One region of the Bartonella sp. JB63 genome, then DNA from elsewhere that is predicted to be linked to it. Evidence: predicted binding sites of a transcription regulator. Region 1 holds the regulator's gene; the other holds the start of a gene.

Evidence for each region. The regulator HrcA, encoded in region 1, represses chaperone genes, less so after heat shock. The targets are predictions, from matches to a motif close to GTTAGCACTCNCNNNNNGNGAGTGCTAAC.
Region 2: groES (co-chaperone GroES) is a predicted target of HrcA. The motif match lies at 8,623-8,651, and genes of this name have one in related genera.

What each region holds. Positions count from the first base shown of each region.
Region 1 is NZ_CP019788.1:1,408,097-1,424,438, forward strand. It holds gene BJB63x_RS06145 (translocation/assembly module TamB domain-containing protein) at 1-4,244, shown strand, start outside; gene BJB63x_RS06150 (ABC transporter ATP-binding protein) at 4,281-6,050, opposite strand; gene infC (translation initiation factor IF-3) at 6,241-6,759, opposite strand; gene BJB63x_RS06160 (alpha/beta hydrolase) at 6,963-7,742, shown strand; gene BJB63x_RS06165 (M48 family metallopeptidase) at 7,777-8,508, shown strand; gene dapE (succinyl-diaminopimelate desuccinylase) at 8,698-9,867, shown strand; gene hemW (radical SAM family heme chaperone HemW) at 9,926-11,125, opposite strand; gene rdgB (RdgB/HAM1 family non-canonical purine NTP pyrophosphatase) at 11,122-11,769, opposite strand; gene hrcA (heat-inducible transcriptional repressor HrcA) at 12,260-13,330, shown strand; gene grpE (nucleotide exchange factor GrpE) at 13,451-14,113, shown strand; gene BJB63x_RS06195 (sensor histidine kinase) at 14,638-16,342, opposite strand, start outside.
Region 2 is NZ_CP019788.1:1,113,687-1,130,028, forward strand. It holds gene BJB63x_RS04835 (DHA2 family efflux MFS transporter permease subunit) at 1-995, shown strand, start outside; gene BJB63x_RS04840 (GNAT family N-acetyltransferase) at 1,127-1,711, opposite strand; gene BJB63x_RS04845 (type III PLP-dependent enzyme) at 1,791-2,924, opposite strand; gene trhO (oxygen-dependent tRNA uridine(34) hydroxylase TrhO) at 3,580-4,494, opposite strand; gene BJB63x_RS04855 (ferredoxin--NADP reductase) at 4,640-5,470, opposite strand; gene BJB63x_RS04860 (zinc ribbon domain-containing protein YjdM) at 6,036-6,374, opposite strand; gene groL (chaperonin GroEL) at 6,578-8,221, opposite strand; gene groES (co-chaperone GroES) at 8,278-8,574, opposite strand; gene fumC (class II fumarate hydratase) at 8,837-10,225, shown strand; gene BJB63x_RS04880 (alpha-D-glucose phosphate-specific phosphoglucomutase) at 10,253-11,881, opposite strand; gene BJB63x_RS04885 (peroxiredoxin) at 12,069-12,593, shown strand; gene hisS (histidine--tRNA ligase) at 12,711-14,198, opposite strand; gene BJB63x_RS04900 (DUF3792 domain-containing protein) at 14,661-15,752, shown strand; tRNA gene BJB63x_RS04905 (tRNA-Met) at 16,187-16,263, opposite strand.

The DNA of each region.
Region 1 (16,342 bases):
TTTCCATACCCAAATTGCCTATAGCAATTTTTGTCAATACACTGATGGTTGATTGTGTAACCTTTGAAAAAGATATTTTTGGCCTTGCTTCTGATGTATCATTAAAAGGACATTTAACCTTAGATAGTGATGAGTTTGATTCCAATATAGAGGTTCAACGTTTAGATGAATCAGGTTATTTTTCTATCTTGACAAGAATATCGAATAACAGTCGTACAGCTAAAATTGATATTATTGCTGATGAGCCACAAAATGGTATTATGGCTAATATTCTTGAGCTTGAAAAGCGTCCTGCATTAAACCTCACTGTTAAAGGTAATGGAACTTTTGATGATTTGGTTGTTATGCTTCATTTAGAAGCTAATCAGCAGCCTATTTTAGAGGGTAATTTTATTCTTACAGGTGTTTCAGAAGGCCATAGTCTTTTAACTAATTTAGGGGGAAAAATTGGTCTTTTAATGCCTGCTCAATATCGTAGTCTATTTGAATCTAATGTTGCATTAAAAGCAAAAACAACGATGACAAATGAAGGTGCGATGCAGCTTAATCATATGACTATTCAAGGAGATGCAATTGATGTTGTGGCTAATGCTGAGATAACGAATGATGGATTTTTACGACGTCTTTTTGTTGATGGCAAAATAGCTTTTGATAAAGGAAAATCATCTACTCGCTTACCACGAGAGACAAAAATACATTTGAATAATCTTGCTTTAACAATTGATTATGGCCGTAAAGGACAAAAAACCTGGAAAGGTCGGCTTGCTATACATAATTTGAACAATGACAATGTTCATATTCGTGATGCAGTTTTTGATATGGGGGGTATGAGTGAAAATCTTGATAATTTAGTTTCTCGTCATGTAGGTATTCAGATTAATGGTACTCTTCAAGGAATTAAAAGTATTAAGGATGGTTTTGCAGAAAATCTAAATCAACCAGTTCATATACATTTTGATACGGATATTCTCTCTGGAAAGCCAATGTTAATTCATGATTTTAGTATTACAGCTCAGGATTTTTCTATTTGGTTAAAAGGGCAAATGGATCGTTTCATTTTTAAAGGTGATCTTGGTATACAAGCACAGACATTAGCACCTTTGGGTTTATTGAATGGAAAGTCATTTTCTGGCAGTGCAGATATTAAAGCGAGAGGAAGTTTTAATTTAATTGAAGGGGCTTTTGATCTTAAACTATTAAGCACTACCAACAATGCTAAAATAGGAAGGGAAGCAGTTGATCATTTTTTAAAAGGAAAACTTCTTCTTTCAGGTGATATTGCGTGGAATACAATGGGTTTAATTATACACGATTTCCATTTAAAAAATCAGTTTGCCGATATAAAAGCTGATGGCCATTTTTCCAGAGAAAGTGCTGAAATAGATTTTTCTGCTCAAATATCTAAACTAGCTCTTTTAGATCCAAGAATGGATGGTACTCTTACGATTAAAGGGGCTGCTAGAGGACATAATAGTCTTATAACAATCAGTACAAATGCTCATATTGCGGAAGCCTTTTTGGTTGGTAAGAAGCTTCAAAATACAATATTAAATGTGAATGCTCTTATGGATAATACATCACCAGTTGCCTCCTATTTAACAGGTTTTATAGAAGGAAAGGGAACTTTTGCTGAGAAACCATTGCAGCTATCTGCTGCTTTTGATAACACCAACCATATTTGGAAGTTTCAAGGTATTAATATTAAAGGAGGTAATGGAAGTATAACCGGTAATATTGCTCAAACATTTGAACGTTTTTTAAAAGGAAACTTGCATATTGATGCGAACGATATTTCAACACTTTCTGCACTATTTTTGCAAAAAGGGAATGGAAAAGTGAAGGGAGATTTTATCTTTGATGAAATAAATAACCAACAAATAGCAAATTTAAAAGCGAATGTTGACCATTTGATACTTGCAAAAAATGAAATAAAAAAATTAGCAATACAAGCTGATATATTCGATCCTTTTGGCGCAATACAATTTAAAGGTTCTTTTAATGCAGAACATATCCGAACGCCATTAATGATAATAAATCGTTTGAATGCTCAGGCTATAAATAACAATGGACAAACAGTTTTTAATGTTCAGGCGTCATTCCATAATAATACGAATGCAAAGTTTTCTGGGCGCGTTATTGCGGAAAGGTTATCCACAGGTGTGAAACAAAAAGTGCAGCTTGAAACTATAGATGTAAAACAAGCCAATTTTCATGCAGCATTACTTAAACCAGCAACCATCATCTTTGATAAAAATGAAATAACAATAAGCAAGTTAGGAATTTCTATCAATGAAGGTGAAATTGCTCTTGCAGGCAATATTCAAGATACTCTTAATTTGCATCTTACAATGAGTGCTGTTCCTGCTAATTTAGCTAATTTTTGGAAATCAGATCTTGGTGCTATCGGGACTTTGACAGGAGATATTATGATTTGTGGGAGTTTAATAAAGCCTGAGATAATCTACGATGTAAAGGGCCAAGATTTGACGATTGCTTCTTTTCAAGAAAAGAAAATAATGCCTTTTGCTTTTTCTGCCAAAGGAAAAACAGTCGATCAGGCTCTTCTTTTATATGCAGAATTAAGTGGAGACGGATTGCAAGCGCAAGCAGAAGGAAAAGTTCCTTTAGATAAGAGCGATTTTGATTTGCATGTTAATTTAAAAAATTTCCCTGTCCGTTTGATCAATGGTTTTATTAAGGGGCAACCTCTTGGAGGAGAAGTAGTCGGTAAAGTTGATATTGGTGGGGATTGGAAGAGTTTGTCTACCCATTTTGAGCTTTATAGTCAAAATTTGACAGTAATGACTCATAAAGGACTAGAGTCAATTAATATGAATATCCTTGGTTCTTATAAAAAATCGACATTTCATATTGAGCATATGATAGCATTCGGTGCAAAGGAATTGGATCTTTCTGTTAATGGACAGATTTCTCTAAATGATTCGAGAGCTGAATTGAATGTTAAAGGCACGATGCCTCTTACTTTTATGAATCAATTTATAGCTGAGCGTGGTGCAAATGTAACGGGAACGTTAAAAATAGATAGCACTCTCAGTGGTGCATTGTCTAAACCACAGTTGGGAGGCCATTTTTCTGTATCTAATGGCCATTTTTTAGATACGCAAACAAATTTAGAATTGAATAATATAAGGCTTGAAGCCAAACTGAATGGCGATCATATGATTTTAGAGCATGCTTATGCTTCTTCATTTTATGGAGGATCTCTTTCTGCATCAGGTCGCATCTTTAATGATTTACAGACAGATTTAGTTATTTATCTCGATCATGCCCATTATAATGATGGGTCTATGATTTTTGCAACATTAACAGGCAAAATGGCAGTAACTGGTTATTTTTTACGTGATCTTGTTATTGGTGGTGATATCATAGTTGAAAAAGCAGAGCTTCTTATTCCTGATAATTTTCAAAATGCTGCATTTCTGGATTTTAAACATAAGAATTTAATCGTGCCGATTCAAAAAACACTTGAACGAGCTAATGTTAAAAATTACAATCATAACCAAAATGCTTCTGAAAAATCTTCTTCTGTTGTGCAGTTGGATATAAAAATTAATGCACACAACAAATTTTTTGTCCGTGGTCGAGGGGTAGATGCTGAATTAGGAGGAAGCATTAATTTAAAAGGTCCTTTGCATGGTGTGCATCCGGTTGGTGAACTGCAAATGATTCGCGGAAGGTTTGATATCCTTTCACGACGTCTTAATTTCGATAAAGGACAAGCAAGCTTTAACGGTAATCTTAATCCTACTGTTTATTTTATTACCAACAGTAATAATGGCGATATTCGTGTTAATATGATAATAAGCGGAACAATTAATAATCTTGATATTCAGTTTTCTTCACAACCTGTTTTGCCACAGGATGAAATATTAGCGCGTTTGATTTTTAATCGCTCTCTTAACGAATTGTCGCCATTTCAGATTATTCAGCTTACAGCAGCGGCAGCTGAGCTTTTTAGTACTTCTAATACATCTTTATTAAACACTTTACGCACCCGTATTGGTCTCGATGATCTTGATGTTGTTGTTGATAAAAAAGGTAATACAGGTTTACGTGTTGGACGCTATATCCATGATGATATTTACTTGGGTTTTGAAGCAGGATCCAATGGAACAACAAAAGGAACAATTAATTTGGATGTTTCACGCCATCTTAAAGCTAAAGGGGCTATAGGAGGTGAAGAAAATACGAGTTTTGGCTTGTTCTATGAAAAAGATTATTAACTGAAAAATTTAGTGAAAAACTAGTGCTAAAGTCTATTATTTAAAATTCTGTTCTTTAAATTGAATGTGATGGAGTTTTTTATAAACGCCTTCTTCTTTTGCGAGTAATTCCTGTTGGGTTCCTTGTTCAACGAGATGACCATTTTGCATCACAACAATTTTATGAGCACGTGCAATCGTTGAAAGGCGATGAGCAATAACAATAGTTGTACGTCCCTCTGTAAGGTGATCAAGAGCTTCATTGATTTGTGCTTCAGTATGTGAATCTAATGCACTTGTTGCTTCATCAAGAAGCAAGATTTCACTATCATGAAGCATTGCTCGGGCGATGGCAATACGTTGTTTTTGTCCACCTGATAAATTATTGCCATTATCACTGACTTGTGTATCATAACCGTTTGGCAAATCTATAATAAAGTTATGAGCATTCGCTGCTTTTGCTGCTTTAATAATATCGCTATCATTTGCTCCTTCTTTTCCAAGTCCGATATTATATTTAACGCTTCCTTGAAATAGAAAAGTATCCTGTCCTACGTAGGCCATCAAATTCCTAAGGGAACGAAATGTGATATAGCGAATATCTTGATCATTAATCAATATACGTCCTTGAGTAGGGTCATAAAGGCGCATAAGAAGGCTAATAAAGGTCGATTTTCCTGAACCCGATGGTCCTACTAATGCTGTCATTTTTCCTGCTTCAATTTCTAGATTGATATCGTTTAACACCATCTTATCATCAGTATAAGCAAATGAAACATGTTCAAAGCGGATGGAATTTTGCATTTTATTAAGATCTTTAGCTTCTTTATGTTCCGTAACTGTAAGAGGATGATCAAGTATTTCGAACATCGTGCGGATGCTAACCAGACCAGATTCAATTTTAACACACACATTTGCCAATCTTTTGGCTGGTTCATAGGCTAGAAGTAAAGCAACAATAAAGGACATTAATTCACCTTGAACACCTGTACGTTGGTTTGCAAGATAACCGGAAAAACAAATAATGCCTGCAATAGCAATACCAGCAAGTGTTTCCATAATTGGATTGGTAGCAGCTTCAAGCATTGCAATACTGTTTGCTTGTCGTTCAACGTTATAAATAGCTTTGTTCATGCGTTTTTGCATTAATTTTTCGAGTGAGAAAGCTTTTATTACGTGAATACCAATAGCTGTTTCTTGCACGATTTTGATAATTTCCCCGAGTGAAAGAAGTTCTTTTTCCATGAGGCTGCGAACCCGTTTTAAGGCTATTCGAATTCCTAAAAATGCTAATGGACCTATTATTAAGGTAATGGCAATTAATGTGAAATTTTGAATAAACATAACAAACAAAAGACCAACAACAGAAAGTAAATCACGCACAAATGTTGTGATAATTATATCAATAATATTGCGTGCTGCTGTTGCGCTGTGAGTTACACGTACAAGAAGATCAGATGAGGTGTTATTTTGATAAAAAGAAATGCCTTGTTTCATGAGGCGTGCATAAATTTTTCTTTGCTGTTCAGCGATGATACTGTTGCCTGCTTTGTTTAGAAAGTAAGTTTGAGCAAAAGTTGCAATTCCCTTGAGAATGAAAATAAAAGCAATAACACTAGAAATAAAAACAATCATATTAAAATTTTGTCCATCAATAATATGATTGACAACATCGCGTATGATCCATGCACTGATTACAGTGGTAAAGGAAATAATGATCATTGAAATAATGGCTAAACTGTACAAGTGCACATGTTTATGAAAATTGTCTTTTAGAAGCCGAAAGATGAGATGTTTATCAGAAGAGGATATTTGTATTTTGGCCATACAGCACTTCTATCATTTTTTTATGTAATATCAAAGAATTCTTTATAGAAGAATTTTTAGGGCTTCTGGATAAATAACACCCTTATTAATTTTTTTTATTAAAAAGCAAAATACAACATCCTTCACGCTGAAAATATTACATTTCATGCACTTTAAATAAACTTTGTATGATCGAAATTATTATTAAAAATTATTTAGGTGCTATTACCATCATAATTTGGCGACCTTCAAGTTTTGGTTCAGACTCGATTTTGGCAATTTCACTTGTATTTTCTTTAACCCGCTGAAGAAGCTTTATTCCAAGATCTTGGTGAGTCATTTCACGACCACGAAAACGCAAAGTAATTTTCACTTTATCGCCATTGTCAATAAAACGGCGTATAGCTCTCAGTTTGACTTCATAATCATGAATATCAACATTTGGCCGCATTTTAATTTCTTTGATTTCGATAACTTTTTGCTTTTTACGTGTTTCAGCTGCCTTTTTTTGATTTTGGTATTTTAATTTTCCCAAATCAACAATTTTACACACAGGTGGCTCTGCATTTGGAACAATCTCAACTAAATCAAGGCCAGCATCTGCTGCCATAGCTAGCGCTTCTTGTGTTGTAACTATCCCTTTATTTTGTCCCTCATCATTGATTAATTGAACACGAGGAACTCGAATATCTTGATTTGAACGCAACCCATCTTTTGAGGTAGAAGTTATTTTAAATGGTCGGCGAATGGTCTATGCTCCTTAATTTCAATTAATCGTAGCGCAGCAGTATACAATATATAGAGAGAAAAACAACTAGAATTCGTGTTTTTTCATTATCATTATAAAGATTATTTGTTATATTATTATGAAATGCAGTGATTTTCTTTTTATAATTTTTATAACAAAGAATATTATCTGGAGAAAGGGTGATAATGGATCAAAATATTCCTTGCCAGTTTTTTTCATTTGAAGATACGATTCTTGCTGTCCGTTATCACAAAGGCAATCGTTCTCCTGGTCTAATTTGGTTTTCTGGTTATCGGTCTGATATGTTAGGGAGCAAGGCGACGAGAATTAATAGTTTTGCTCAAAAAAATGATTTTTCCTGTTTGCGTTTTGATTATTCTGGTCATGGAGAGTCGAAAGGAGATTTTTTTCAGGGAACAATTTCGCGCTGGGTTAAAGAAAGTTTAGCTGTTATTGAAGCTTATTGTGAAGGCCCGCAAATTTTGATTGGTTCTTCTATGGGCGGATGGATTGCTATAAGGCTTGCTATGATGCAAACCCAAAAAAACAAGGCGCCTGTTGGTATGATCTTAATTGCACCTGCTCCTGATTTTACGCAGACTTTGGTGGAACCTGCTTTAAGTACAGAGGAATGGAAGATGCTAGAGGAAAAAGGTTATTGTGAACGACCTTCGGCTGATGGTTTAGAACCATTACTTTTTACAAAAGCATTGATTGAAGATGGTCGAAACAATTGCGTTATGAAAGAATGCATAGATGTTGGGTGTCCAATTCATATTCTACAAGGGATGGAAGATGACAAGATACCTTATCAGCATACTTTAACTTTGCTTAATTATTTGCCTTTGCATGATGTAACATTAACGCTTGTTCGTGATGCAGATCATCGATTTTCACGTTCCCAAGATTTGGATTGTCTTGAAAAGACATTGATGTCTTTGATTGATCAAATCAATGCTAAATAAAGGTTATGTTCATTGATGATAAGAGATATAGTATATGGCTATTTATGAACAGGACTTTATTGTTTCTAGTAATCGTATTATACCTTTGCGGGTGAAAGAACACAAAAGTGCACGTCGCCTTATATTACGTATTGATATAGGTAGACAAGAGATTTCTTTGACAACCCCACCTGCAGTCGAGCTTCGTGTAGTTCAATTTTTCATTGAAAAGCATCGATCTTGGATTGAAAAGAATCTTGTTCATAGAGGAATTATCAGCGAAGGTTTTCATCTCAGAGAGGGTTCAAGAATCCCTATATTGGGTGATTCACATGTTATATTGCGCAAAGAAGAGCGCGGAGTAGCTGAAATTATCGCAGGTGATGCTGAACAAGAGTCACAGATCATTATTTATAGTCGATTAGAACATCTTCCAAGACGGGTTGCTGATGTTTTGAAAAAACAAGCTAAAATTTTTATAGCACCGTTAGTAGCTGATTATTCATATAAGGTGGGGCGCAAGGTCAAATCAATTAGCTATAAAGATACTAAAAGTCGTTGGGGATCATGCTCAACGGATGGCCGCCTTTCTTTTTCATGGCGTCTTATTATGGCACCAAAAGAAGTTGTTGAATATGTTGTTGCACATGAAGTAGCTCATCTTATCGAGATGAATCATGGAGAAAGATTTTGGGCTCTTTGTGAAAAACTTTGTCCTGAAAGAAAAACCTATCAGGCTTGGCTAAAAAAAAATGGCTATACACTTCAAAGGATTAATTTTCATTAATGTAAAAGTACAATCTTTTCTAGGTCCGTATTGTTTTTTGTATGCTGTGTAGTATTCTGTTATATGTGCTTAGTTATGTAGGGATGGAGTAATAAAGCTTTGCTTTATTTTGGATATATTTTCACTTTATCTTTTTTATGATTAAGTTTAGCATTTTTAAAATTACTTTTTTAGATTGGAATAGCATTTATGCTTGTTCTTAAAGATCCTGTTCATCTTTTACAGGCACTTATTCGTTGCCCTTCTATTACACCTCATGAAGCAGGAGTTTTATCTACTTTAGAGTATTTTTTAAAAAAAATGGGTTTTTTTGTTGAGCGTCCTGTTTTTGTTGATAAAAATACAGAAGATGTTGAAAATCTTTATGCAAAAATAGGCAAAGAAGGTCCGCATCTTATGTTTGCTGGTCATAGTGATGTGGTTCCGCCCGGTGAACTAGAAAACTGGACTTATCCTCCTTTTGAGGGAGTAATAAACCAGGGAAAATTATATGGGCGAGGTGCTGTTGATATGAAGGGTGCGATCGCTTGTTTTATAGCAGCGCTGGCTCGGTTTTTGGAGAAACAATCACTCAAGGGAATGGTAAGCTTTTTAATAACCGGCGATGAGGAAGGTCCTGCGATAAACGGTACAGTAAAGCTTTTAGAGTGGGCAGTACAAAAAGGTGAAAGATGGAATGCAGCCATTGTAGGTGAGCCAACAAGCGTCAATATTGTTGGTGATACGATCAAGATCGGACGGCGAGGATCTATTTCTGGTATTATTACTGTTAAAGGTTGCCAAGGTCATGTTGCTTTTCCTGAGCGAGCAGCAAATCCATTGCCTTTAGCAAGTAAGCTTATTCAAGCGTTGACACAAATTGCCTTGGATCAAGGAACAAAGGATTTTCAAGCAAGTCATTTGGAATTAACAAGCATTGATACAGGAAATTTTTCTGTCAATATTATTCCAGCACAAACAGTCATTCGCTTTAATGTACGCTACAATGATCTTTGGACAGAGAAAACACTCATTGCTGAGCTTGAGAAGCGTCTTGCTTCTGTGCATTCTAAAAATAATCACTTACTACCATATTATCAGCTTGAATGGATACACGGTTTAGGGGGTGTTTTCTTGACCAAAAATGATAAATTGGTTGGAATTTTGTCGAATGCTATTAAAAGTGTAACAGGGAACATCCCGGAATGTTCAACTTCTGGTGGCACCTCTGATGCGCGTTTTATTAAAAATTATTGCCCAGTTGTTGAATTTGGTTTGCCAGGGCAAACTATGCATATGGTAGATGAATGTGTGACTCTTGATGCTATAGAAAACCTAACATCTATTTATGAACGTTTTATCACTGATTTTTTTGCGTAAATGGTAAATGTAGGTGGTAATTATTTTAGTGTGATGATGGGATGAGACTTTAGAGATTTTAGTTTGCTAATTGACAAATAATATGATCAAGCAAAATGCGTCCTGTTGTTGTGGCTTTTAAATGTTGATTACTCGTCATTTCTACCAATCCTTGTTGTTGTAAACTGATAAGTTTTTTGGGCGATAAACTTCGGTGACTTAGAGTTTCGTAGCGTGTTAGATTAAGTCCTTCTGAAAGACGCAAGCCCATGAGCAACATTTCGTTAGCTTGTTGTTCTTGAGTCAATTGTTCTGTGTCGATACAACCATGGCCTTTAGTTTCTACTAATTTAAGCCAATTTTCAGGATGTTTTTCGTTTATTGTGACATAACGGTTATGATTTTCAGTTTTTGATTGTAATGTTTCTGAAAAAAGAGAGGAATTTTTCAGTGGTTGCTTAATAAAACGTCCGTGCGCTCCTGGACCAAATCCTGCATATTCATGGTAACGCCAATAAAGGAGATTATGACACGATTCAGCACCAGGAATCGCATGATTTGATATTTCATAGGCTGGAAGACCATACATGGTGGTTATTTCTTGGGTAAGAGTATAAAGATTTGCCGCTTGCTCTGATGCTGGCAAGATTAGCTTTCCTGCTGTATGAAGCTTTTTAAAGGTAGTTCCGTCTTCTATGGTGAGTTGATACAAAGATAGATGGTCTGCTGCTAAATTAATAGCTTGTAAAAGTTCAGATTCCCATTGTTTAAGTGTTTGTTTGGGGCGCGCATAAATTAAGTCAAAAGATAAACGTGGGAAAATTTCACGCGCTAAATTAATAGCATAAAGAGCTTGTTTAACGTCATGAAGACGGCCAAGTTGATGTAATGCCTTATTATTGAGTGCCTGTACACCGAGAGATAAACGGTTAACACCTGCTAGGTGATAATCACGGAAGCGATTTGCTTCCACACTGGAGGGATTAGCTTCGAGTGTTATTTCAGCTTTATCATCGATTGTCCAGTTTTTTGCGATAGCTTGTAATAAACGATCGACAGTTTGAGGTGTCATAAGGGAAGGTGTTCCACCACCGATAAAAATACTTGTAATATGACGAAGGCCTATTTCATGGGCTTGTGTTGTCATTTCGCGCTCAAAAGCAGCTGCAAAACGCGGTTGATCTACTCCATTTATACGGACATACGAATTAAAATCACAATAAGGACATTTGCTAACACAAAATGGCCAATGAATGTAAATGCCAAAGGGTTTCGTCATGAAAGAGCTAAAAGGTTTTCTGCAAAGAGTTTAAAGGCACGTGCACGATGTGAGAGAGGGATTTGACCATTGAGTTTCCAGCTATGTTTTTGTTCTGTTGACATTTCGCCAAAGGTATTTTTGTATCCATCAGGTAAAAAAATAGGATCAAAGCCAAAACCTTTATTTCCACGTGGTGGCCAAATGAATGTACCTTCAACACTACCGCGAAAATAATCTACATATCCATCCGGATATGCAATGCAAATAACCGATATAAATCTGCCTTTACGTTGATTTTTTTTAAAAGAGCCAACTTTTTGTAATTCATTTTCTACTTTTTGCATAGCTTTTAAAAAATCACATGTACCATCGGGTTGGAGAGCCCAATCAGCTGTATAAACACCTGGTGCACCATTTAAGGCGTCTATTTCTATGCCAGAATCATCAGATAAAGCAGGAAGGTTTGTGGCTTTTGCAGCTGCAAAAGCTTTGATATAAGCATTTTCTTCAAATGTTATTCCTGTTTCTTTTGGTTCAGGCAAGCCGAGTTCTTTTGCTGATTGTGTTGTTACACCGAAAGGAGCAATCAATGTGGTAAATTCATGGATTTTACCAGTGTTATGTGTAGCAATGACGAGTTTTTTGACTGCTATACTTCTCATGTGTATGTGTCTCCTAAAATGAGGCGATAATCTCTGTTTGAATAAGGATTTATTTGTATAGGATAAAAAATTTGATGGCAGTAGTTTTGATAATTCCAATATAATGAAAATGCATCATCATTAAATTTTTTATATAAATGCTTTTATTTATTAAGTAACAAAATTGATATTGGTTTTAATTTGTGAATTTTTTATAGTATGGATTAATTTATATATCATAATAAATAGGCTTCAAATGGTTTTTAAAAATTTATTGCAGAATACGATTGACTATGTTTGCAATCAGTTTAAACAATAGAAAAATAGTTATTTCTTAGGTTTAAAAGATATAATTCTATATTTATTCCAAAATGATTATTCGTATTTGATAATGGTATTATTATAATAAATACGCGATATATATTTTCGCACTATATTTTAGATTATTTGACCATATCTTGGAAAAACTTATATAAGAAAAAAGTATTTTTAAAATGGTGAAACAATTGTGATGAAGCAAATACCCCTTGATGATGCGTTAAAAATTCTTGATAAACGTTCACGTGATATTTTTTGTCATATCGTTGAAGCTTATCTTAATGATGGTGAACCGGTGGGTTCACGTAATCTTTCGCGACTTTTACAACAGACTTTATCACCTGCAACAATTCGCAATGTAATGAGTGATCTTGAACATCTTGGTTTGATTTATGCGCCTCATGTGTCTGCAGGAAGAATGCCAACACAATCGGGTTTGCGATTTTTCGTTGACGCATTTATGGAAGTGGGAGATTTACCAACCGAGGAACGTGAGAATATTGAAAATCAAGTCAAAGAAGCTGGTAATACACAATCAGTTGAACATTTTTTAATTCAAGCGAGCCAAATTCTTTCAGATCTTTCACGAGGGGCAGGATTAGTTCTTGCAACAAAACAGGAAGGTACACTAAAGCATATTGAATTTGTAAGTCTTGATGGAGAGCATGCTCTTGCAGTTTTGGTCACACAAAAAGGTGATGTTGAGAATCGTATTATTCATTTACCAGAAGGCGTGACTCATGCACAACTGACGGAAGCAACAAATTTTCTTAATGCCCATATACGGGGACGTACACTTAATGAGGCAAAATTAGAAATTGCACGTTTATGCTCGGAAACACGAGCTGCTCTTCATCAATTTTCTCAACACCTTGTTGAAACTGGGTTAGCTCTTTGGGGAGGTGAAGATGCAGATAATAAAATGCATCTGATTGTTCGTGGTAGGAGTAATTTACTTGAAGATGTGAAGGCAGGAGAAGATTTAGAGCGTTTGCGACATTTATTTGATGACCTCGAAACACGTGAAAGCATGGCGCAGTTGCTTGATTTAGCAGATGAAGGATTAGGAGTGCGTATTTTTATTGGTTCAGAAAATAAATTATTTTCACTTTCTGGCTCTTCTTTGGTAGTGGCTCCTTATTGCGATACACATAAAAGAGTTATTGGTGCTGTGGGTGTTATTGGGCCAACACGTCTTAATTACGCAAGGATTGTACCTATGGTTGATTATACAGCTCAACTTGTATCACAGTTGCTACGTTAGTACGGTTTAATAGTTCTAGGAGTGATCATTGTACTAATGAATAAGTTAAAGAGCTCTTGATTTTTGTTTGAAAAATTTCGATATCAAGAGTATAGAATTTTATGAAGGAATAGAATTTTTATGTCTAATGAAAAAAATAGGTTTGATGATACTTCATTTGAAAATTGCAATTTGAAGGAGTCGGGTGATAGTGACGTACTTAAACAAGCTGCTGATGAGTTTTTAAAGATGCATGAGGAAGAAATTTGTCCAGATGCTGAGGCAGAGGAAATTGAGCCTGCTGATCCTTTAGTTGTTTTGCAAGATGAAAATAAGGAATTGAGAGATCAGATTTTACGTCTCGCAGCAGAAATGGAAAATCTTCGGCGTCGGACAGCGCGTGATGTAGCTGATGCCAAAACATATTCAATTGCCAATTTTGCCCGTGATATGCTTTCTGTTTCTGATGATTTGCATCGCGCATTAGAAGCAATTCCGAAGGATGCAGGTGAGAATGATTCCGGTTTAAAAACATTAGTTGAAGGTGTTGAAATGACCGAGCGTGCAATGATGACAGCTTTAGAGCGTCATGGGGTGAAAAGAATTGATCCAGAGGGGCAAAAATTTGATCCTCATTTTCATCAAGCGATGTTTGAAATTCCCAATGCTGATGTGCCAGAGAATACTGTTCAGCAAGTTGTTCAAGCCGGTTATATTATTGGTGAACGTGTCTTACGTCCTGCAATAGTTGGTGTAACTAAAGGGGGAACAAAGGAAACTTCTGTTGAGTCTGAAAAGGTATAAATATATCGGAAAGGAAATTTTGTCGTGAGTCAGCAGTTTTTCAATCTATGTCTGTATAAAATATTGTGCTAAGTAGTTTAAAAAGCTTTTTTGATTGTGAAAAGAAATTGCTCAAGTGTTTTAGTGCATACTTTTATGCAAAAAGTTCTGCTTGAAATTAAGGACATCAACAATAAATTATTTGGGAAAGTTTTTAGGTGTTAAGTGAATTGAGACCTGCAATTATAAATTTCACTATGAATAGTTTAAATTACTTCAATTATTTTTTGTTTCCAGTTTCATAAATGGCTTTGCGTTTTATTTGATTTGGTACAATCATCTTAAAGAATATGCTTTCTCTAAAATGTTTATAGAGGGGCTATTTAATATTTTATCTAAGACTTCTTTTTTCTTCTTTAAATATATTTATAATGGTAGCAGGAAGATTGGTGAAAATAATTTTCTAGATATTTTATAATTAGTAACTTATTGTACCTAAATGATTATAAAAAGTTAATTACTTTATTTTGCATTTAGAAAAAAAGTTATTTGGCAAGCGGAAGAGTGATGATAAATCGAGCACCAATTTTTTCTTTTTTAGATTTGGGATCAAAAATATTTTCTGCTGTGAGAGTTCCATTGTGAGCTTCAATAATTTGCTGACTAATTGCAAGACCGAGTCCTGAATGTTGTCCAAAAGCATCTTTACTTGGCCGATCAGTATAGAAACGTTCAAAAATACGCTCGATATTCTCTGAACAAATACCAGGACCATTGTCTTCAACAGTTAAAATGAGAGTTGAAGCATTATTTTTCATTGTAATACAAATTTTACCATTTTTACGGGGAACAAAGGAACGTGCATTTTCAATGAGATTTGAAATCACCTGACCTAAACGTAATTCATGTCCTACAATAAGATAGGGTTTACCATTAGTTCGTGGGATAATATTAAAATTAATATCAATATTTTGTTTATTACAATGAACTTCACGAATAGCTTGGATAAGACTTTTCAATAGTGAGTTCATATCAACTATTTTAGCAGTTTCGCGGGCAAGTTCTGCATCTAACCGCGACGCATCAGAAATATCGGTAATTAAACGATCAAGACGATGCACATCATGTTGAATAATTTCAAGCAATTTTGTCTGTTGCTCTTTATTTTTAGTCAGTGGTAGTGTTTCAACAGCACTTCGCAGTGAAGTGAGAGGATTCTTTAATTCATGGCTTACGTCAGCTGCAAAACGTTCGATAGCTTCAATGCGTGTATAAAGAGCATTGGTCATATCGCTAATAGAGGTGGAAAGACGACCAATTTCATCTTCACGTTTTGAAAAATCAGGAATTTTTATTCGCTTACTACGGCCATGACGCACACGATTAGCAGAGGAAGATAATTTACTTAATGGATGAGCAATAGTATGAGCTAAAAATATAGAAAGAACCAAAAACACACTTCCAACAACAGCAAAAATTTTAAAAATGATCAATTTTTCACTTTCTACAATATCATCAATATCTGAACCAGTAGTTGAAAGCAAAAGAGCACCGACTACTGCACGGTAACGTTGAACAGGTACAGCAACCGAAACAATTAATTGACCTTGTCTGTTAAGTCGTTTAGCAGTGGCAGAAGAGCCATTTAATGCTAGATAAACTTCTGGGTGGATGGCTTCATTATCTTTTACTTGTCTCCTATCAACAGTAATACTGTTGCTATAGAATACATTGAAAAAAAAGGATTTTAAGTGTTCCCACAAATTTTGTTTCATTTCAATAGGAGGTAAATTGTAGGTAAAAACTTCACCACTTGAATAAAGAACACGTGAATCAAGAAGCAAAGTCGCATCCCGATCATATATTCGTGCTCTTGTTGTTTTTGGTGTAATAAGACGTCGCAAAAGTGGGGCAACTTGTTCGGGATTAATTGGGAAATCCCAAGTGTCAGTTGATTGAAGTGTTGGTGTAACACTTTCTCCAGCTTGTAATTCCAAAAGTCTTTGAGGGTCAATTAAAATAGAATTCGTGTCTATTGTTGCAGATGCTGCAATAGCTCCAGCAATAATTTTTCCTTGAGTACGCAAACTTTCAATTTTCGCTTCAATCAAACCATTGCGAAATTGATTAAGATACAAAATACTTGTAACTAAAATGCCAAGGGCCGCAAAATTTAAAATAACAATACGACGTGTTAGACTAGAAAAAAATAATTGCCTTAAAAGGCGTTGTATCCGAAAATACAAATGA
Region 2 (16,342 bases), 290 kb from region 1:
GGAAATTAATTGATTTCGATAAAGCGGAGCTATTTCTAATAACTAAATTCGACTGGTGGGGTCTTCTTTCTATGGCGACCTTCTTAGGATCGTTAGAATATATTTTAGAAGAAGGTGTACGTCACGATTGGTTAAAGGACCCGCTGATCTTTAACCTTTTCATTATTATGATTTTATCGGCGAGTTTATTCTTTTGGCGCGTTTTAACGACGAAAGAACCAATTGTTGATCTTACAGCTTTTTCTAATCTAAATTTTTCGATTGCAGCAATTTTTTCTTTTATGCTTGGAATAGGGCTATATGGTCTTACCTATCTTTACCCCGTTTATTTAAGCCAAATACGCCATTATGATGCTCTTATGATTGGAGAGACATTGTTTATTTCAGGATTAGCAATGTTTTTAACCGCTCCTATAGCTGGCTTTCTTTCAGCACGTATTGATGCACGTCTTATGATTGCTATAGGACTAGCCAGTTTTGCATGGGGAACCTGGCTAGCCACTGCCATCACTGATAACTGGGATTTCTGGGAGCTTTTTTGGACTCAAGTTTTTCGGGGAGCCTCTATTATGCTATGTATGGTTCCTATTAATAACATTGCCCTTGGATCATTGCCACCAGAGCGAATGAAAAATGCCTCTGGGCTTTTTAATTTAACACGCAATCTTGGTGGCGCAGTAGGACTTGCTCTTATCGGTACTTTTATGACGCACCGCTCTAGTCTCCATTACGGACGAATAACCGAAACCCTCCAACCAGGAAACATCCAAGCAACTGAAATGCTTACAAAGCTGACTATGTATTTCCATTCTTATACGTTTGATCCACATGCTCTTGCTTTATCACAACTTTTTGGTATAGCTCTTACACAGGCAACAGTCATGGCTTTTAACGACATCTTCTTTATGATGACTATTCTTTTTAGCATTTTAATCTTCTTAACGGTTTTCTTAAAAAAAATACCACCGTCCGCGGATATTCCTCCAAGTCATTAATCTTCATGTAATAAAGAATAAGGAGTATCTATGATAGTGAATTGAGTGTATCAACAAAAGAGTTGGTATTGTATCGCTAAGTTAACGATAATCGACTTATCGAAGAAATAATCTTTTAATGTTCTAAAATCTTAAGCTATTTTACGATGCTGATTATAACTTACATCCTGTAAATCTCCGCTTGGAACTAAAACACCATGACATGAAATAAGATATTGAGGAATCAATTCCAGTGCTTGAAAATAGTGTTTTTCATAAGATCCGGGCATGGAGAAATTTTTTGTTAAATGACTTGAAAAACCAAAGCGCTTATAAAATTCAGAATCTCCCACTAGAAAAATAGCACCATGGCCTAACTTTTTTGCTGTTTCAATTGCATGCTGCATTAAAACTGATCCGATTCCTATACCAGAATATTCAGCTGCAACGACTAAAGGCCCTAAAAGCAAAGCACTTTGAGTTTCATTTTGCCCTTTGTGGAAACTAACATTCCAAAGACGCACACTTCCTACAAGCTCACCGAGAAAATTTTTAATAACAAAGGAAAGTCCATAAGCCGGAAAACGACCACGACGTAAAATTTCTGATGATTTACGCTTACGTTCCTTTCCCATCATTAAATCAAGAAGTTTCTCCCGAGCAAGTTTATCAACTTCTTGCTCAGACATGAGCGTAAAAAATGAACCATTTTTTGCTTGAAAACGAATCTTTATCATCTCTGTCACCCATTCCCATTAAACCGCATCTTAACTACCCATTAAGCAGAAATAAAGATAACACCCCGTATTCAAAGACTCAAATAACATATGACCGTAAAGGCTCAAAACCATTAAACGCAACAGATGCGTAAGTTGTTGTATAAGCACCCGTTCCATGAATCAATAACTCATCACCTATTGTGAGAGAAAGAGGAAGTAAATAAGGCGTTTTTTCATACATAATATCTGCCGAATCGCATGTAGGTCCAGCCAAAATACAAGGCTCCATTGCTTTATCATCATGAGCTGTCTCAATAGGATAGCGAATGGCTTCACCCGTAGTTTCGGTAAGACCATTAAATTTCCCCACATCAAGATAAACCCAACGGATATTATCATTCTTTGCTTTTTTAGAGATAAGAACAACTTCTGTGCGAATAACACCGGCATCACCTACCATCGCACGTCCTGGCTCGATGATTGTTTCAGGAATACGATTACCAAAATATTTTTTCAATGAATCAAAAATGGCCATACCATAAGTTTGTACTGTAGGAATATCCTTTAAATAACGTGTTGGAAAACCACCTCCCATATTCACTAATTTCAACTGGATTCCTTCTTGTTCCAAAGATCTAAAAACAAAAGCTGTATCCGATAAAGCACGATCCCATGCATTTGGATCCGTCTGCTGAGAACCTACATGAAAGGAAACACCATACGCCTGCAAGCCTAATTGATGTGCATAGCGTAATACATCAATAGCCATAGAAGGAACACAACCAAATTTTTGTGATAATGGCCACTCTGCTCCCTCTCCATCGGTAAGAACTCGGCAAAAAACACGAGCTCCCGGTGCAGCACAAGCAATTTTCTCTACTTCTTCAAGACAATCGACTGCATAAAGCGAAACGCCAAGTGCATGTGCACGAGCAATATCACGCTCTTTCTTAATGGTGTTACCAAAAGAAATACAATCCGCCGTCGCCCCTACTTTTAAAGCCATTTCAATTTCTGCTACAGAAGCAGCATCAAAAGATGATCCTAAAGAAACAAGCAAGCGCAAAATCTCAGGAGCTGGATTTGCTTTGATTGCATAGAAAATACTTGATTGTGGAAGAGCTTTTTCAAAACTTAAATAATTCTCATGAACAACATCAAGATCAACAACCAAACATGGACCTTCAGAACGATGTGTTGCAAGAAAATCACGAATACGTTGTGTTGCCATTTGCACTTCTCCCCAGGAACAAAATGCTCCTACTCTACGCCAATGAGCAGCAAAAACGCTGCCAACAGCAAAAAACAAAAGACATACAACCACTCTCTCCACTCTGCTTGAAAAGCAATCAGGAAGAAACCAGCATTGTATGGCACGAAGAAACAGCGCGAAAAACGCGTTGCCTTACGTTATCTGCCTTTTTGATTGGAGTTGAGAAACCACTTCCGCACTGAAGGCAATGAGGTGTGCCTCTATAGTTATCCCAGCACTCGTACAGCTGGAAGACACCAGAAAGGCCCGCACCGTCGTTGCTTCAAGATGTCCTCATTCTTTCGATTGGTCGTAAGAATGACTGGAGCGGTTAGTTCCAGGTACCGTACCGGTTAATCTCACCATTTGAGAACCAGCGGACACCCACAGGCACGTGCGACTTTGGGCAATACAGCGTATAAAGCCAATTTTTATTCATTTCAATCATTTTTTTTAATCTTAAAACTTTTTTAATTTTTAATCAAAAAATGATGCAAAAAAGAAACATATAATCCAAATACATAAGAAGGCTCATACTCTCATTTTCTGTATATTTCTTTATAAACTGGATATTATTGAATTTCAAAATATTCTTCTTTTTAAAATGTTACTCCAAATAAAAAGAAGGTTTTTATTATTCACAACAAGACAGCGTTGTATGCAATTTTAGTAACTGAAATTGTCTATGACGTTCCCGAAAGCGCTGTTTATCAATTTCATCCCGCGTATGATAACAAGCATCACAGGAGACTCCCTCTTCATAATGAGGCGATAACTTATCTTCAGAACTAAGAGGGAAACGACAGGCGTGACACAATTCACGCCCACATTCTTCGAGGCCATGCCCTACAGAAACGCGCTCATCAAAAACGAAACACTCACCCTGCCACAAGCTTTTTTCTTTTGGGATAATTTCCAAATATTTGAGAATACCACCTTTTAAGTGATAAACTTGATCATAACCAAGGCTACGAACATAAGCTGTTGATTTTTCGCACCGAATGCCTCCTGTACAAAACATAGCAATTTTCTTTTTCTTTTTCAGATCACCTTCATGCTTCATAACCCACCCGGGAAATTCACGAAATGTTTTAATGCAAGGATCGATTGCTCCTTTAAAACTACCAAGTGCATATTCATAATCATTGCGTGTATCAATCAAAAGTGTTTCTTCATCTTGAATAAGAGCATTCCAATCTTCAGGTGCTACATAAGTCCCAACAGCTTTTAAGGGATTAACATCTTCAACCCCCATTGTCACAATTTCTTTTTTTAGCCGCACCTTCAAACGACGAAAGGGCATTTTCGAAGCCCATGAATACTTAATCTCAGGCATTTGAAATATAGGCTCTACAGTGATAAAATCTATCAACTTTTCAATTGCACTGCAAGAGCCAGCAACAGTGCCATTAATTCCCTCTTTTGCTAAAAGAAGAGTCCCCTTAATATCATTTGTCTGACATAAAGTCAGCAAAGGCTTTTGCAATTGACTATAATGTTTCAAATCTGAAAAGCAATAAAGAGCAGCAACTTTAAATTTCTTTTTCATAACATCGACATAACGCGGGTTTTATTTAATTTCAAGAACTATTCGTTCTCTTCTTGTATATTGTTCTATATTTACTTAACATGCAAACTAATTTCTTATGAAAAAAACTAATGAGCAGCTTTCACGCCGTAACATAGTTGTTCTTTTATCCTACAAAAGCACGTTCCACGACATAAGTCGCCGGAGCATTATTGGCTCCCTCAACAAGGCCAAAAGTTTCACACATCTTGGCACAATCCTTCAACATTGCCATTGAACCACAAATCATAACACGGTCTTCGGTAGGATTGATTTTCGGCAAACCAGTCATTTCAAAAAAAGCACCGCTTTCCATAACAGTGGTAATGCGTCCCATATATTCTGAAGGTTCACGAGTGGTCATAGGATAAAATTGCAACTGTTTTACATATTCACCAACTAATGGATCCTGCTGTAAGGAAGCAACCAGATCTTTCGCATATGTAAGCTCATTGCATTCACGCGTTGTCTGAACAAGCACTATCTGAGAAAATTTTTCATATGTTTCAGGATCACGGACAAGACTTGCAAAAGGAGCAAAACCTGTCCCTGTTGAAAAAAGATAAAGACGCTTTCCAGGAATAAGAGCATCAAGAACTAAAGTTCCAGTCGATTTTTTACGCATTAAAACTGTATCGCCAATTTTAATTTTTTGAAGATGTTCCGTTAATGGTCCACCTGGAACTTTGATCGAAAAAAACTCAAGTTGTTCATCCCAATATGGGCTTGCAATCGAATAGGCACGATAAATTGGCTTTTCGGCATTCGGTAAACCAATCATAACAAATTCACCCGAACGAAAACGAAAACTTTCCGGACGATCAAGGCGAAATTTAAATAAATGATCTGTATAATGACAAACCTCTTGAACAGTAAGCGCAAACACATTTTCAGGAATTGGAAAATTTAATGTAATATTTCCGCTGTTTGATTCAACATTGGTTGCCGATGCGCTCATAAACTTTTCCTTACATTTTGATTCAATATTTAGTTTCAAATTTATAAATAGTTATAATTTTCACATAAACATCTACAATCATTAAATGAATATTTTATACCCGATTTGGAATAGATATATCTTATATTACAAACACACAAAGAGAAAAAACGGATTATGAGCTATCAAGTTAAGTATAGCAGTAACAATTTTAATATTCTATAAGCTCAGTAAAGTATATTTTGTTCTTAATTCGGCATTCATGCTACTTTTAACAATGACTGAAATTTTTAAAAAATAAAAATTAAAATACAATCACATTTTATAGTACACTTTTTATCTTTTACTTATTCTCCTCATGAGCTTATTGTTACTAATAAAACATTTTTTTCAAAAATTCTTATGGAGTATATGAAGAACAATACATAGACATGGAAATATTTTCTCTCTATAGTAAAAAATAGAAAGTGAGAATTTTATACTTTCTTGCAAAGTAAAAATGAGTATTTTAACGATTTTTTCTTTCTTCTTTCCCGTTTTGTTATTGAAAGAGAAATTTGTTATTGTAGGATGATAACTTGTGGTATTAAACTTTTTTTACAAATTCTGATTTTAAAACCATCTGACCAATTCCGGGTATTTTGCAATCAATATTATGATTTCCGTCCACCAAACGAATATTCTTAACTTTAGTGCCACTTTTCAAAACAGATGAAGACCCCTTCACTCTAAGATCTTTAATGACAATAACACTATCACCATTCGTTAAAAGCTGACCATTAACATCATAAACTTCAAAAGAGACAGGAAACTCTTCGTCATTTTTTTGAGGCCACTCATACGCACATTCAGGACAAATAAAATTGCCATTCTCCTCATAAATATAAAGACCATCACACTGAGGACACCGAGGTAATTGAGTCATACATCCCGCCTTTGTTGAAGAAAAGTCATTTATAATAGACTACGCATACAATAAAAACAGTTTTTTTCTTTACCAAATAAAAAGAATTATTGAACACAAGATATACTTAATGAATAAAACAAAAATTTGTTAGTTGATAAAGAATAAGCATAAGAAAAACGGGCCTACTGGCCCGTTTCTTTTTATCCTTAGCTTAGGGCGACTTAGAAATCCATTCCGCCCATTCCGCCCATTCCAGCACCCCCCATTGGAGGCATTGGTGTATCTTTCTTTGGAAGTTCAGCAACCATTGCTTCTGTTGTTATGAGAAGACTTGCAATTGATGCAGCATTCTGTAAAGCAGAGCGGACAACTTTTACTGGATCAACAATTCCCAAAGCAATTAAGTCACCAAATTGTCCTGTTGCGGTGTTGTAACCAAATGTATCTGAACTGTTTTCAAGCACCTTACCAACAATAATTGCTGCTTCTTCACCTGCATTCGTAGCAATTTGACGTGCTGGCGCTTGCAAAGCACGACGTACAATGTGAATACCAGCCTCTTGGTCAGGATTCTTCCCTTTAACAGTTAAAGCATTTGCAGCACGCAAGAGTGCAGTTCCACCACCAGCTACAATACCTTCTTCTACAGCTGCTCGTGTTGCATTCAAGGCATCATCAACGCGGTCTTTCTTTTCTTTCACTTCAACTTCTGTTGCACCACCAACACGAATAACGGCAACACCACCAGCAAGTTTTGCAAGTCTTTCTTGTAGTTTTTCGCGATCATAGTCAGAAGTTGTTTCTTCAATCTGTGCCTTAATCTGGTTAACACGTGCATTGATTTCAGCCTTGTGTCCAGCACCATCAATGATGGTTGTATTTTCTTTAGAGATGTTAACTTTCTTTGCACGTCCAAGCATATCTAAGGTGACATTTTCAAGTTTAATGCCCACATCTTCAGAAATAACCTGACCCGATGTCAAGATAGCAATATCTTCTAACATTGCTTTACGACGATCACCAAATCCTGGAGCTTTAACAGCAGCAATTTTCAGACCACCGCGCAATTTATTGACAACGAGAGTTGCCAAAGCTTCACCTTCCACGTCTTCTGCGATAATAAGAAGAGGTTTACCCGATTGTACAACAGCTTCAAGCACAGGAAGCAAAGATTGCAAATTAGACAATTTCTTTTCGTGAATAAGGATATAAGGGTCATCAAGATCTGTGACCATTTTTTCAGCATTTGTCACAAAATAAGGAGACAAATAACCACGGTCAAACTGCATACCTTCAACAACTTCTAATTCAGTTTCAGCTGTTTTTGCTTCTTCCACGGTGATAACACCTTCATTGCCTACTTTTTCCATAGCATCAGCAATCATTTTCCCAATTTCAGAAGCACCATTTGCAGAAATTGTTCCAACTTGCGCAATTTCTGCTGAAGTTTGGATCTTTTTCGCTTTTTTGAAAAGATTCTCAACAACTTCTTCAACAGCAGCATCGATCCCACGTTTAAGATCCATGGGGTTCATCCCAGCAGCAACAGCTTTTACACCTTCCTGCACAATCGCTTGTCCTAAAACAGTAGCTGTTGTTGTTCCATCACCTGCAATATCATTGGTTTTTGAAGCTACTTCGCGCAACATCTGTGCGCCCATATTTTCGAACTTATCTTCTAGTTCAATTTCTTTTGCAACAGATACACCATCTTTCGTAATTCGAGGTGCACCAAATGACTTATCAATTACTACATTACGACCTTTTGGGCCAAGTGTTACCTTAACAGCGTTAGCAAGGATATCAACACCGCGCAATAAGCGCTCACGCGCTTCACGGCCAAATTTGACTTCTTTAGCAGCCATCTAATTTCTCCTTGGAGTTGTCTTAAATAATCAAACAAAATAATTGAGAAACTGGATTAACCCAAAATTCCCATAATATCAGACTCTTTCATGATTAAGAGATCTTCACCATTAATCTTGACTTCAGTTCCGGACCATTTTCCAAACAAGATGCGATCCCCTGCCTTTACTTCTAGAGGTATGCGCTTTCCACTATCATCGAGAGCACCATTTCCAACCGCAATAATTTCACCTTCTTGAGGTTTTTCCTTTGCTGTATCAGGAATGATGATCCCACCAGCTGTTTTATTTTCAGATTCAACCCGACGAACGACAACACGATCGTGAAGTGGGCGGAATTTTATGTTAGCCATGTTTTATATCCTTAAAACTTAATATAATTGAATTAATCTTAAGTTCCTGTTAGCACTCTCTCATGGTGAGTGCTAACAACAAAACAGATATAAAAATGCTTTCCCACAATGTCAAGGGTTCTCAATAAAAATTAATCTGCACCTTTGTGGAAAATTTAAGCAATATTATTGTTTATTATTTTCCATTATAGAAATTTTAGTACTTATTTTTCTTTGATTAATTATATAATATAAAAAATTTAAATGAATTATAGGGATCGTCATGCTTAAAATACGTCAAGAAACCGATAGTTTTGGAACAATCGCAGTACGTAATGATCGGTATTGGGGAGCACAAACTGAACGCTCCCTTCACCATTTTAACATAGGCATAGAAAAGCAACCTTTAACCCTGATTTATGCTTTAAGTCTTATTAAGAAAGCTGCAGCCCTAGTTAATATGGAAAAAGGAAAACTTCCGCAAAATATTGGGCAAACGATTGTTACCGCCGCCGATGAAGTACTTGCAGGAAAATTGGATGCTCACTTCCCCCTTTCCGTTTGGCAAACAGGTTCTGGCACACAAAGTAATATGAATGTCAATGAAGTTATTGCCAACTACGCTAACGTCCTTTTAGGAGGAACTCTTGGAAGCAAAACACCTGTTCATCCGAATGATCACGTAAATATGAGCCAATCCTCAAACGATTCCTTTCCCACAGCCTTGCATATTGCTACCACACTGCAAACACGTCAACATCTGTTGCCAGCTCTTGATGCTCTTATTGTGAGCCTACAAAAAAAAGAAGAAGAATTTGCCGATATCATCAAAATCGGGCGTACCCACACTCAAGATGCTACACCTCTCACATTAGGGCAAGAATTTTCGGGCTATCGCACCGCTCTAGAAGCGAACCGCGCACGAATCGAAACAACGCTCACTGATGTTCAAATGCTTGCTCAAGGAGGAACTGCCGTTGGAACAGGTCTTAACGCTCCATCTGGTTTTGATGAAGCATTTGCCAAAACAATTAGCGCCCTCACAGGGGTTACTTTCAAAACCGCCCAGAATAAATTTGAAGCACTCGCACACCATGGGGCTCTTACATATTTCCATGGTAGCCTCAATGCCTTAGCAGCTGACCTTTTCAAAATTGCAAACGATATTCGTTTCTTAGGATCAGGTCCGCGCTCAGGGCTTGGTGAATTGAGCCTTCCAGAAAATGAACCAGGTTCTTCTATCATGCCAGGAAAGGTTAATCCTACACAATGTGAGGCTCTAACTATGGTCGCATGCCAAGTATTTGGTAACCACAGTAGCATCACATTTGCAGCCAGCCAAGGGCATTTTGAACTCAATACCTATAAACCCGTCATTGGATATAATGTGTTGCAATCACTCAATCTTTTAGGGGATTGTATGCGTTCTTTCGAGACATATTGTATCCAAGGATTACAAGCAAATAGAGAACATATTCACGCTTTGATGGAACGTTCTCTCATGTTGGTTACTGCTCTTGCTCCAGAAATTGGGTATGAAAAAGCTGCTGAAATTGCCAAAACAGCCTATAAAAATGGGACAAGCCTCCGTGAAGAAGCTTTAAAAGCAGGTATCTCAGCAGCTGATTACGATCGACTTGTTGATCCCAAAAAGATGCTTCATTCACAATAATAAAAGAATTATCTTTGAAGAAAAAATTTATGTTATAATATCGGGTTGTTCGCGCCCTAAGTGGTGTTTGATCTTTAACAGCTCAAAAGCTGCTTGCTTTAAAGGATTAAGAGTTTGTTGTAGATCTTGATTATACTTACAGGGATCACCCTCATACTGTTCAAGATAAAGCCGCACAAGAGCTCCAGTCGTTCCCGTCCCAGAAAGACGAACTACTAAACGCGCCCCATGTTCAAAAAAAATACGCACTCCTTGTCTCTTACTCACACTATGATCAATGGGATCGTGATAAACAAAATCATCGGCTTTCTCAACCATTAAACCAGCCACTTTTGTTCCTGGTTCTGGCAAGCATGCGGATAATTGTTCTATCATTGCATAAGCTTTGTCGGCTTCCACTTCTTCATAATCATATCGTGAGAAATAAAAGCGCCCGTAGGTAGACCAATGATGTTGAGCAATTTGTGCAACGGTTTTTTTCGTAACTGCTAGAAGATTCAGCCAGAATAAAACAGCCCATAGTCCATCTTTTTCGCGCACATGATCCGACCCTGTACCAAAGCTTTCCTCACCACACAAAGTTACTTTCCCAGCATCTAAAAGTGTTCCGAAAAATTTCCATCCCGTTGGGGTTTCAAATAAATTCAATCCTTTTTTTTCTGCAACACAATCAACAGCACGTCCAGTAGGCATAGAGCGTGCAATCCCTAAAATGCCTTGTCGATATCCTTTAATTAAAGATGCATGATCAGCCATGATTGCAAGAGAATCAGAGGGAGTAATAAATTGTTGACGACCAATAATGAGATTACGGTCCCCATCGCCATCAGAAGCAGCTCCCAAATCAGGTCCTTGCTCAGACATTAATAAATCATACAAATCCTTAGCATGAACCAAATTTGGATCTGGATGCCTGCCACCAAAATCTGGTAAAGGCACCCCATGAATCACTGTCCCTTCAGGGAAGCCTAAGCATTTTTCAAAAATTTCTTGAGCATAAGGGCCCGTCACAGCATGCATTGCATCAAATCGGAAGGTTAAACCCTCAGAAACTGCTTGGGCAATACACTCAAAATCAAAAATTTCCTGCATCAGCGCACTATAATCAGCAACAGAATCAATAATATCGACCTGCATAGAACCGATAAATGTTGTTCCTTGCCTGTCTAAATCGATCTCTGGAGCATCAATAATTTTATAAAAAGACAAATGTTGCGATGCAGCAAAAATGGCCTCACACAAAGAAGTAGGTGCTGGTCCTCCCTGAGAAATATTGTATTTTATCCCGCAATCACCTTGTAATCCCCCAGGATTATGACTCGCCGAGAGAATAATGCCACCATGGGCATGATACTTGCGAATAAGATGCGAAACAGCAGGTGTGGATAAAATTCCCCCTTTCCCGACTTTAACATATCCAACACCATTGGCAGCGGCCATTTTTAACACGGTCTGAATAAGGGTACGGTTAAAATAGCGCCCATCTCCTCCCAAAATGAGCAATTTTCCCTCAAGAGGTCCCACACTATTAAAAATAGATTGAATAAAATTTTCAAAATAATGAGGCTGTTGAAAAGTCGATACCTTTTTGCGTAAACCAGATGTTCCTAGCTTTTGATCTTTAAAAGCTGTTGTCGAAATAATGTTCACCGTCATAATAATGCCTGCAAAGCATTGTTATTTGATTTGAGCATACACACTCCCTTAAAATTGATGATTAATGCCTCTTGACGCAAGCATGAAATACCTGCAAATTAAAGAGGTTATACGACATTCTCAAACATAAAACAAAACTTAAGATTTTGGAAATATTCTTCTTATTATAAAGCACAGGAGTGCAATCATGTTCAGAAAAAAAGTTCCTAATGTCACTTTCCACACACGTGTTCGTGATGAATCAGTAGGTGGTGATAATCCTTACCGGTGGCAAGATGTCAACAGTGACACTTATTTTAAAGGAAAACGGGTTATTCTTTTTTCTCTGCCTGGAGCCTTTACACCCACCTGCTCAACTTTTCAGCTTCCTGATTTTGAAAAACTCTATGACGAATTTAAAAAAGTCGGTATTGATGAAATTTATTGCATTGCTGTCAATGATGCTTTTGTTATGAACGCGTGGGGAAAAAATCAAGGCATTAAAAATGTAAAACTTATTCCTGATGGCTCAGGTGAATTCACACGTAAAATGGGCATGTTGGTTGCCAAAGATAATATTGGTTTTGGCATGCGGTCATGGCGTTATGCTGCTGTGATTCAGGATGGAGTGATCGAACAATGGTTTGAAGAAGCAGGCGTATCAGATAATTGTTCTACAGATCCTTATGAAGTCTCTTCACCACAAAATATTTTAAAGGCCCTGCAAAGGTAATTGCAACCGTCATTTTCCCGTCTGATTATCCCTTCCTTCCCTCATTGATACAAAAGTCCTTTCTTTTGTACCCCAAGAAGGGAGGGAATTTTTAAGGTTTTTCAGTTCCTAAAGATTCTATGATTTTTGGGCGATAAGAATATTTCGAACCGTTTGAATCAATTGATCTTCATCAACGGTTACTTGTGCTGGATTGCTTTCACGCCATGTTTGATTATCTTTAATTTCATGAGATAAACGTGCTCCTTCGACCAAATCTTTAATTTGAATTTTTCCCTCTTTGCGCTCTTGTATTCCTTGAATAACCACGCAAGGAGCATAACGTCGATCGGCATATTTCATCTGTGCCTTAATCCCTGATGCACCTAAATAGAGTTCAGATCGAATACCAGCTTGACGCAAACGCATCACCATTTTCTGATAACGCACAAGAGCTTCTGGTTCTTTATCCATTACTAGGACCACAACGGGACCTATCATTTCCTTCACAGGGAGTTTGTCAAGATTTTGCAAAGCGGATATTAAACGCGAAACGCCAATAGAAAAACCTGTCGCTGGAATATTTTCTCCACGAAAGCGAGCAACCAACCCATCGTAACGTCCCCCTCCACCAACAGATCCAAATACGACTCTTTTCCCATCATCATTAAAAATATCAAAAAGCAGTTCAGCTTCAAAAACAGGCCCCGTATAATATTCCAATCCCCGCACAACCGATGGATCAATTTTGACACGTTGTTGATAACCATTTTCAGCAAAAATCCCTTGCATTTCTTCAAGCTCACAAACCCCTTCAAGGCCTTGAACACTCTGCCCAACCATCTTTTTCAAATTATCAATTGTTTCCCCAGCTGTTTCAGCACCGACAGTCATCAAAGCAAGAATACATTCAATTTCCTTTTCCTTCAGTCCCGCTCCTTTGGTAAAATCACCACTTTCATCCAAACGACCCTGTCCCAAAAGCAAGCGGACCCCTTCTGGACCAAATTTATCCAACTTATCAATAGCTCTCAGAACAGTTAAGCGTTTTCCCTCCTGTTCCTTTCCGCCTAAACCAATCAACTCTAAAACACCATCCAAAATCTTCCGATTATTCAGACGAATAACATAATCTTTCTGCTGAATGCCCAATTTTTCTAAACTATCCGCTGCCATCATGCAGATCTCCGCATCAGCCAACACCGTTGGTGCTCCAACGATATCGGCATCAAACTGCATAAATTGTCGAAAACGACCTGGTCCCGGTTTTTCATTCCGAAAAACAAATCCACAACGATAACTCCGATAAGGCTTAGGTAAAGTTTCAAAATTCTCTGAAAAATAACGAGCCAGCGGAGCTGTCAAATCATAGCGTAAAGACATCCATTGCTCATCATCATCTTGCAAAGAAAAAACACCTGCATTTGGGCGATCTGAATCGGGTAAAAATTTACCAAGAACATCCGTATATTCAAAAATTGGTGTTTCCAATGATTCAAAACCGTAAAGTTCATAAACCTCACGAATTTGGGCAATCATTGTTTCAATGCCATATAATTGTCCGCTTGTACGATCAATAAAACCACGAGGTAAACGGGCTTTTGTTTTCTCTTGTTTCATAGTCATTGTTTTTCTCTAGCAGCAATGTGTATTTACAAATTATTGTGTCTATCTTATCGCAACAAACGCTGCAATGACTTTTATCATTGAGGTTATACACCACCTCAATATCACCTATATCGTTAATTTAATGACATAAATTATTTCCTCAAACATGTCATCAAAGAAACTCGTAAAACCAATACACATTCGGGCTGGGAAAAATAACATGACCATTTTTTGTTCTGCGGTGCATAAGTTATAAGATTTATTATTCTTTTGTAATCATCAGATTATCAAACATATCGAATTTTATACTTTTATTAAGTATTTTGTTATGTTTGATTGCAAGGTTATTTTTTTCTTTTTCTGTTTCTGATTGAACTGATTTTTTAAAAATTTTTGGAGGATTTTTTTTATTTTTTTCTTTTTTGGAACTTGATTTGGTTTGGACCATTTTAGGTTTTAGATTTATTGAAGGAGAGAGAGATGGAAACGCGGATCCCAACGAAACACCCCTTAGAAAGACATTTTACAGACCAATTTTCTTTAGAGACGGAGACTTGTCACTATTCGCGTCCTTGTTTATCTTGGTCATCGATTTTTGCTGGTTTACTAACGCTTTTAGCGACATCGGTATGTTTTTCCTTTTTGTTAGCAGCGTTAGGCTTTGGTCAGATGAGTTTTTCTTCTGCCTTTTCTCTAGAGAAGAGCTTTCTCTCTGTTGAAATTAGTTCGGTCCTTGTTCTTTGTCTAAGTTTCAGCTTTGGGGGATATATTGCCGGTCGTTTTGCCAATCATTCAGGAGCCCTTCACGGTTTTTTGACCTGGTGCCTTTTCATGCTTTTGGTGGCGATCCAAAGCACAGTTTTACTTTCTGGAGCGGTTCATTTAGGAGCGAAGACTGTTTCTGGAGTTGTTTCTGCCACGGGACAAGTGATCAGTGGTCTAGGCTCTGAAGGCAGAAAGGTTATCTCCCTCACAGAAGGCAACAATTTTGAGAATTTTTTCAATGACAAAAATAACGTTCTGTTTGATTTTAACAAACTCAGCAATGAGTTACAGGCACTTTTAAACAAGAGCGATATTCCAGCTCTCAATCCAGACACTCTCTACAATGCCTATAGAGCATCCATCAAAGATATTCGATCTACCATGACATCTGTTAAGAATGACCCTTCTAACTATCGTCTTTTGACTAAACAGCTTGGAGAACGCCTCTCGGATCGTGTTAAAAAGCTCAATACCCAAATTGATCGTCGTGACGTCATCGATGGCTTGATCAATAACGGTATGTCACAAGCTGAAGCAGAAAAGACGGCAGACCGTGCAATTGATATTTATCAAACAGCCAACAAAAAAACTAAAGAGGCTATTCAATCCTTAAACAAACATGTAGATGCTCTCTCACACAAAGTTGATAAAGTGGTCCAAAATAGCCGTGAGATTGGCGATAAAGCAGTTGGTACAGTTTCTAAGATTGGGATATGGAGTTTTTTGGGTAGCCTTCTTGGTGCTTTAATTGCTAGCGTTTCCGGATATTACGGTTATAAAAGACAGTATCACTCTTATAAATTTTAAACACTTTGATTTTCAGATAAAAGAAGCTTTTCAGCAGACAAAAGCTCTACAAATGAAGCACGACCTTCCAAAAGTTGCACCTTGCGCGCAGCTTTTTTTATTCAAGGAGCCAAAGAAGATGCTTTTTATTTTCAGATCCTTATCCCTCTTATTTGGGATCCCTGTTTAGCTCCTTGTCGCCCCTCTCTATACCCCTAATACTGACCTCAAAATGAAGGGAAACGACCAATGAAGGAGGACACCACATTTTGTTTTTGTCCCTTGCCTTGAGGCTTAAACGATCCATTGACATACAATGACACAAGAAGAATAAAATAACGATCAGGAGCCTGTTTTTTATCTGTCTTGTCGCCTCTTATTATACTTTATTAAGGCGAGAGATAAAAACAATGAGTATATTTTTAGGATTATTTGTTTTCTGAAAGAGAGAAGATTGGTTGCGGGGGCAGGATTTGAACCTGCGACCTTCAGGTTATGAGCCTGACGAGCTACCGGGCTGCTCCACCCCGCGTCATTAAAAAGGATTTTCGTCGAGATAATACAACGACTTTTAGATGTTTTCTTGAAAGATGTTGAAGCATTATTTCTAT